One region of the Bacillus sp. T-10(2022) genome, then DNA from elsewhere that is predicted to be linked to it. Evidence: a T-box and tRNA genes for the amino acid it is inferred to sense, from the RefSeq annotation. Region 1 holds a T-box; the other regions hold tRNA genes.
What was found. The T-box of region 1 lies ahead of serS (serine--tRNA ligase). A T-box ahead of a tRNA ligase gene usually reads a tRNA of that ligase, here a tRNA-Ser.
Positions count from the first base shown of each region.

Region 2: it encodes a tRNA-Ser, which carries the amino acid that the T-box ahead of serS (serine--tRNA ligase) is inferred to sense. The anticodon was not compared.
Region 3: it encodes a tRNA-Ser, which carries the amino acid that the T-box ahead of serS (serine--tRNA ligase) is inferred to sense. The anticodon was not compared.

Region 1 is NZ_CP113518.1:19,202-21,438, reverse strand. It holds gene serS (serine--tRNA ligase) at 1-863, opposite strand, end outside; T-box leader at 927-1,152, opposite strand; gene OSJ91_RS00080 (D-alanyl-D-alanine carboxypeptidase family protein) at 1,222-2,237, opposite strand, start outside.
Region 2 is NZ_CP113518.1:4,826,987-4,829,223, reverse strand. It holds rRNA gene OSJ91_RS23860 (23S ribosomal RNA) at 1-590, shown strand, start outside; rRNA gene rrf (5S ribosomal RNA) at 709-824, shown strand; tRNA gene OSJ91_RS23850 (tRNA-Asn) at 834-908, shown strand; tRNA gene OSJ91_RS23845 (tRNA-Ser) at 914-1,005, shown strand; tRNA gene OSJ91_RS23840 (tRNA-Glu) at 1,015-1,089, shown strand; tRNA gene OSJ91_RS23835 (tRNA-Val) at 1,105-1,180, shown strand; tRNA gene OSJ91_RS23830 (tRNA-Met) at 1,284-1,357, shown strand; tRNA gene OSJ91_RS23825 (tRNA-Asp) at 1,363-1,438, shown strand; tRNA gene OSJ91_RS23820 (tRNA-Phe) at 1,451-1,526, shown strand; tRNA gene OSJ91_RS23815 (tRNA-Thr) at 1,534-1,609, shown strand; tRNA gene OSJ91_RS23810 (tRNA-Tyr) at 1,626-1,709, shown strand; tRNA gene OSJ91_RS23805 (tRNA-Trp) at 1,720-1,793, shown strand; tRNA gene OSJ91_RS23800 (tRNA-His) at 1,811-1,886, shown strand; tRNA gene OSJ91_RS23795 (tRNA-Gln) at 1,922-1,996, shown strand; tRNA gene OSJ91_RS23790 (tRNA-Gly) at 2,000-2,074, shown strand; tRNA gene OSJ91_RS23785 (tRNA-Cys) at 2,083-2,156, shown strand; tRNA gene OSJ91_RS23780 (tRNA-Leu) at 2,165-2,237, shown strand, end outside.
Region 3 is NZ_CP113518.1:5,018,041-5,020,277, reverse strand. It holds tRNA gene OSJ91_RS24840 (tRNA-Ile) at 1-3, shown strand, start outside; tRNA gene OSJ91_RS24835 (tRNA-Ser) at 25-117, shown strand; tRNA gene OSJ91_RS24830 (tRNA-Met) at 219-292, shown strand; tRNA gene OSJ91_RS24825 (tRNA-Asp) at 299-374, shown strand; tRNA gene OSJ91_RS24820 (tRNA-Phe) at 398-473, shown strand; tRNA gene OSJ91_RS24815 (tRNA-His) at 486-561, shown strand; tRNA gene OSJ91_RS24810 (tRNA-Gly) at 566-639, shown strand; tRNA gene OSJ91_RS24805 (tRNA-Ile) at 645-721, shown strand; tRNA gene OSJ91_RS24800 (tRNA-Asn) at 734-808, shown strand; tRNA gene OSJ91_RS24795 (tRNA-Ser) at 810-900, shown strand; tRNA gene OSJ91_RS24790 (tRNA-Glu) at 904-975, shown strand; gene OSJ91_RS24785 (TraR/DksA C4-type zinc finger protein) at 1,016-1,765, opposite strand; gene OSJ91_RS24780 (1,4-dihydroxy-2-naphthoate polyprenyltransferase) at 1,911-2,237, opposite strand, start outside.

The DNA.
Region 1 (2,237 bases):
TTCACTAGTTCAACTTTATTGAACTGGTGCTGACGAATTAACCCGCGGGTATCACGACCTGCAGATCCTGCCTCTGAACGGAAAGAAGCGCTGTATGCCGCATAGCTTATCGGCAGATCGTCCATGCTCATGATTTCATCACGATGGAAGTTTGTCACCGGGACTTCAGCTGTAGGAATCAAGAAGTAATCATCACTTTCAATACGGAAAGCATCCTCTTCGAATTTTGGCAATTGACCTGTGCCAGTCATGCTTGCACGGTTAACCATATATGGTGGCAGCATTTCTTCATATCCATGTTCCTCAACATGAAGGTCTAACATAAAGCTAATTAATGCACGTTCTAATCGAGCACCAAGACCCCTATAAAATACAAATCGGCTTCCGGTCACTTTTGCTGCCCGTTCAAAATCCAGGATGCCTAGATCTCCGGCTACATCCCAGTGTGGTTTCGGTTCAAACTTGAATTCCGGTAACTCTCCCCATTTACGGATTTCGACATTATCGTCTTCCGTCTCACCAACAGGCACACTTTCATGCGGAATGTTCGGAATGGAAAGAAGTAATGTTTCTAACTGGGCTTCCACTTCACGAAGTTCATCATCGAATCCTTTGATACGGTCACCAACTTCACGCATTTGGGCAATCAGCTGATCTGCATCTTTTTTTTCCCGTTTCAATATGGCCACTTGCTGTGAAACTTCATTTCTTTGGCTTTTCAACTTTTCCGTATCAGCAATCAAATTCCGACGCTTTACATCAAGTTCCTCGAATTTACCTAAATCGGTCAAATCTTCTCCTCTAAATTGCAATACACGCTTCACTTCTTCAAAATTATTTCTTACATATTTCAAATCCAACATTTTCAGTTCCTCCTTAATATTTTGATGTTTTATCAAAGAACGCAAAAAACTCCCGTCCCCTGAAGAAGGGACGAGAGTTAACCCGCGTTGCCACCCTAGTTGAAGGCCTATTAAAAAACGCCTACCACTTATCACGATAACGGCTTTTAACCGAAAGTACTTACTGACCCAAAAGGCTTTCCATACTCTGCTCCAGGAGGGATTCACAAAACTCTTACACCGATTTCCACCAGCCATCGGCTCTCTATAGAAAGAAATACTTGTTACTATTTCCTGTCATTGCTTTCTTATATAATCAGATTGTTTTCCATAATGTACTATAATTTTATACATTACGCAACCGTTTTATACGTGAAACTTAAAACCAGCCTTTAACAGTGGAAGCTACACTGCTCCATACGTCACCAAAGAATCCGCCAACCGCTCGCATTGATAGTACGAACCAGTTTGCCTTTTCAACAGATTCAGCAGCTACGACGTTAACCTTAACCTGATCTCCGTTGATGTACCCGTAATCTTCTCCTTTTTTAGGAGTGACTGTGATGTAACCTAGCTTTTCACCTTTTTTGATTGGTGCAGTCAGCTTACCATCATCATTCAATTTGTTTTTATCGATCACTAAATCTGTTTTATAGTTGTCTTTCTCACCATTTTCAACAAGTAGCTCGATCGCTTTTTCAGATTGAATCTTAACGTTTTTTTCCTTGCCTTTCACTACTGAAAGTGTTTCTTTCCCTTTCACCTGGTAGTTGGCAGGAAGGACTTTTTCCTTTTTAAAGGTTGCATAAGCATAGTTCATAAGCTTAGTGCTATCCGCAAAACGTTCGTTTTTATTAGTGGACTTCATGACCACCGTGATATAGCGCTGACCGTCCTGGATAACCGTCCCTGTGTGTCCATATCCGGCAAAGTCAGTAGATCCCGTTTTTAGTCCATCTACGCCTTTATATTCAAATATCAGGCCAGGCAGCATCCAGTTGAAGTTCGGATATTCTTTTCCATCACGGAATTTCAATTTAGGGATGCTGGCGATTTTCAACACTTCCGGATAATCATTTATTAAACGATACGCAAGAAGTGCAGTATCTTTTGCTGTCATGATATTTTCATCATCTTCATCACCTGAAGGAAACTGCCCTAATAAATCACCGTTATTCAAGCCGCTGGCATTAACGAATTTATGGTTTTTCAAGCCTAATTCCTTCGCTTTTTCGTTCATTAACTTAACGAAGCTCTTTTCACTTCCGGAAACTAGCTGTGCTAAAGCTACTGTTGCCGCATTTCCGGAATAGACGGCCATAGCTTGATATAGTTCCTTAACTGTATAATCTTCACCTTCCGTTAACCCAACATTCGACAAATTGGGTGCTTTTG
Region 2 (2,237 bases), 820 kb from region 1:
AATCATTCGTAGAGTGTAAAGGCACAAGGGAGCTTGACTGCGAGACCTACAAGTCGAGCAGGGACGAAAGTCGGGCTTAGTGATCCGGTGGTTCCGCATGGAAGGGCCATCGCTCAACGGATAAAAGCTACCCCGGGGATAACAGGCTTATCTCCCCCAAGAGTCCACATCGACGGGGAGGTTTGGCACCTCGATGTCGGCTCATCGCATCCTGGGGCTGTAGTCGGTCCCAAGGGTTGGGCTGTTCGCCCATTAAAGCGGTACGCGAGCTGGGTTCAGAACGTCGTGAGACAGTTCGGTCCCTATCCGTCGCGGGCGCAGGAAATTTGAGAGGAGCTGTCCTTAGTACGAGAGGACCGGGATGGACGCACCGCTGGTGTACCAGTTGTCTTGCCAAAGGCATAGCTGGGTAGCTACGTGCGGACGGGATAAGTGCTGAAAGCATCTAAGCATGAAGCCCCCCTCAAGATGAGATTTCCCATGGCGCAAGCTAGTAAGATCCCTGAAAGATGATCAGGTTGATAGGTCAGAGGTGGAAGCATGGTGACATGTGGAGCTGACTGATACTAATAGATCGAGGACTTAACCAACGCTTTTTAAAAATGAAATACCTTCTTATTATCTAGTTTTGAAGGAATGAAAATTTCTTCTTGCATTTTCTCAAAAAGACGTTATAATAATATATGTCTTGAAAAAATGTAAACATTGTTTGGTGACGATAGCGAAGAGGTCACACCCGTTCCCATTCCGAACACGGCAGTTAAGCTCTTCAGCGCCGATGGTAGTTGGGGGTTTCCCCCTGTGAGAGTAGGACGTCGCCAAGCTTATATTGTTCCGCAGTAGCTCAGTGGTAGAGCATTCGGCTGTTAACCGAACGGTCGTAGGTTCGAGTCCTACCTGCGGAGCCATTATTGGAGAGCTGTCCGAGTGGCCGAAGGAGCACGATTGGAAATCGTGTAGACGGGTAACCCTGTCTCAAGGGTTCAAATCCCTTGCTCTCCGCCATTTATACCTGGCCCGTTGGTCAAGCGGTTAAGACACCGCCCTTTCACGGCGGTAACACGGGTTCGAATCCCGTACGGGTCACCATTTAGACAACATATTGGAGGATTAGCTCAGCTGGGAGAGCATCTGCCTTACAAGCAGAGGGTCGGCGGTTCGATCCCGTCATCCTCCACCATTTTTCAATAAGATCAGGTTGTTTCTGCATAAAGGATTGATTATTCAGCCCATTGAAACGCTCAACACGAAAACTTGATGCTTAATAGCAACATTATTATCGTCGCGGGGTGGAGCAGTCCGGTAGCTCGTCGGGCTCATAACCCGAAGGTCGCAGGTTCAAATCCTGTCCCCGCAATCTATGGTCCCGTGGTGTAGCGGTTAACATGCCTGCCTGTCACGCAGGAGATCGCGGGTTCGATTCCCGTCGGGACCGCCATTTTTATTGTTTGGCTCAGTAGCTCAGTCGGTAGAGCAAAGGACTGAAAATCCTTGTGTCGGCGGTTCGATTCCGTCCTGAGCCACCATAGTAGTGCCGGTGTAGCTCAACTGGTAGAGCAACTGACTTGTAATCAGTAGGTTGGGGGTTCAAGTCCTCTTGCCGGCACCATGTTTCATCCATATGCGGAGGGGTAGCGAAGTGGCTAAACGCGGCGGACTGTAAATCCGCTCCTTCGGGTTCGGCAGTTCGAATCTGCCCCCCTCCACCATTTTTCTTACAGGGGTATAGTTTAAAGGTAGAACAGAGGTCTCCAAAACCTCCAGTGTGGGTTCGAGTCCTACTACCCCTGCCAATTTCAATCCTATAATGGCGATTGTGGCGAAGTGGTTAACGCACCTGATTGTGGTTCAGGCATTCGTGGGTTCGATTCCCATCAGTCGCCCCATTTAATAAAACATGATATAATGATTACAACGTTATTGGGCTATAGCCAAGCGGTAAGGCAACGGATTTTGATTCCGTCATGCGAAGGTTCGATCCCTTCTAGCCCAGCCATATGCGAAAGTAGTTCAGTGGTAGAATACAACCTTGCCAAGGTTGGGGTCGCGGGTTCGAATCCCGTCTTTCGCTCCAAAAACGTTGGCGGCATAGCCAAGCGGTAAGGCAGAGGTCTGCAAAACCTTTACCACCGGTTCGATTCCGGTTGCCGCCTCCAACAAACATGCCGGTGTGGCGGAATTGGCAGACGCGCACGACTCAAAATCGTGTTCCTCTGGAGTGCCGGTTCGACCCCGGC
Region 3 (2,237 bases), 630 kb from region 1:
CCATATTCATTTTTTTAAAGCCGTGGAGGTATACCCAAGTTCGGCTGAAGGGATCGGTCTTGAAAACCGACAGGGGAGTCAAATCCCGCGGGGGTTCGAATCCCTCTACCTCCTCCATTTTTTTAAAAGCAGCAAGTTGTTTTTAAACAACCTTACATAGAGGAAGCGAAAAAACGATATACACGAAAACTTGATGCAAACCGTTTCATTATTACCGTCGCGGGGTGGAGCAGTCCGGTAGCTCGTCGGGCTCATAACCCGAAGGTCGCAGGTTCAAATCCTGTCCCCGCAATTATTAGGTCCCGTGGTGTAGCGGTTAACATGCCTGCCTGTCACGCAGGAGATCGCGGGTTCGATTCCCGTCGGGACCGCCATTTTTTAAATTTAATACAAATGTGGCTCAGTAGCTCAGTCGGTAGAGCAAAGGACTGAAAATCCTTGTGTCGGCGGTTCGATTCCGTCCTGAGCCACCATATCTTATTACGGCGGTTGTGGCGAAGTGGTTAACGCACCTGATTGTGGTTCAGGCATTCGTGGGTTCGATTCCCATCAGTCGCCCCATTTCGCGGGTGTAGTTTAGTGGTAAAACCTCAGCCTTCCAAGCTGATGATGAGGGTTCGATTCCCTTCACCCGCTCCAAATATGGGCCTATAGCTCAGCTGGTTAGAGCGCACGCCTGATAAGCGTGAGGTCGATGGTTCGAGTCCATTTAGGCCCACCATATTCATATTGTTCCGCAGTAGCTCAGTGGTAGAGCATTCGGCTGTTAACCGAACGGTCGTAGGTTCGAGTCCTACCTGCGGAGCCATGGGGAAGTACTCAAGAGGCTGAAGAGGCGCCCCTGCTAAGGGTGTAGGTCGCGCGAGCGGCGCGAGGGTTCAAATCCCTCCTTCTCCGCCATTTGGCCCGTTGGTCAAGCGGTTAAGACACCGCCCTTTCACGGCGGTAACACGGGTTCGAATCCCGTACGGGTCATAACAAAAAAGAAGCATACATTCATGTATGCTTCTTTTTTTCATTTCTTTTCATTGATATAACTATCTTTTTGTTTATAAGGAATGTCTCCAAGCTGGGAATCGATATTTTCTTCTTCTAATGTATCTTCATATTCCTTTTGCTTTTTGTTTGGTATATCCACTCTATTTTTCCCTTCGATATCATTTGCTGCAAATCCTTCATAGTCTTCTGGAAATCCATCCGTTTCATCTTCGGTTTTATAAAGATCATTATAATTGTCATGATCGCCGGTGTAATCAGATGGCGTTTCGGATGTACCGAATTTGGCGACATCACCAAAGCTATCTTCTTTATCCACTATTTCATTTCCATGACGATTTTCAAAATGATCACCCTTGGATGGAATTAGTATTTCCTCTTCCACTGGTCGCTCTTGTGCAGTAGGCCCTTTTGGGGCATGCTCGACACAGTAGAGGGTGTTTGGGATCGCTTCAAGCCTCTCGATGGGGATTTCCCTATTGCAGGTTTTACAATGGCCATACGAACCTTCTTCCATTGCTTTTAATGCTTCCTCGATTTTCTCCATTTCTGATTGTGCATGCTCATCGAGTGCTTGATTCCGTTCCATCTCGAATAATTCGGTTCCTAGGTCAGCAGGATGATTATCATAAGATGATAATTCCCCTACGGATTCCGTCTGGCTTTTATCCAGAACGGATTGTTCATCATTTTGAATTCTACTACTTAACTCATTTTTTTCTTGAAGCAGTTCCTTTTTTAATTTTTGCGTTTGTTGTTTCGTTGCCATATCCTATTCACTCCTTCTAAAGTCAAAATCTCATTTTATATTGGTAGGATGGTTGTATTATCTATTACCCGAATCGGAGTATAGGAAAACAATATGCAACGGAAGATAGAAAAAGGACTGAGCGGATGAGCTCAGTCCTCGGAGATTAGATAAGATAGCTGATGAATAATCCAATGGCCATGAGTAAACCAAAGAAGGTATTCGTTTGGGCCGTCGCTTTCATTGCAGGGACCATCGTGATCGGCTGCGTTTTGCCTACGAAGCCTTTGATTGCGGCCATGGCCTTCGGGATGCTTAGGAAGGCAAGAAGAATCCAGGCCGTTACGCTTCCGGTAAGAACGAGCCCAACAAGCCATAGATAAGAGAAAGCGAACATTATTGCCATGAATGTCAGGGCGTTTTTCCTGCCCATCACTACAGGCATCGTTTTGCGCCCATGAGCCTTATCCCCATCATGGTCACGTAGGTTATT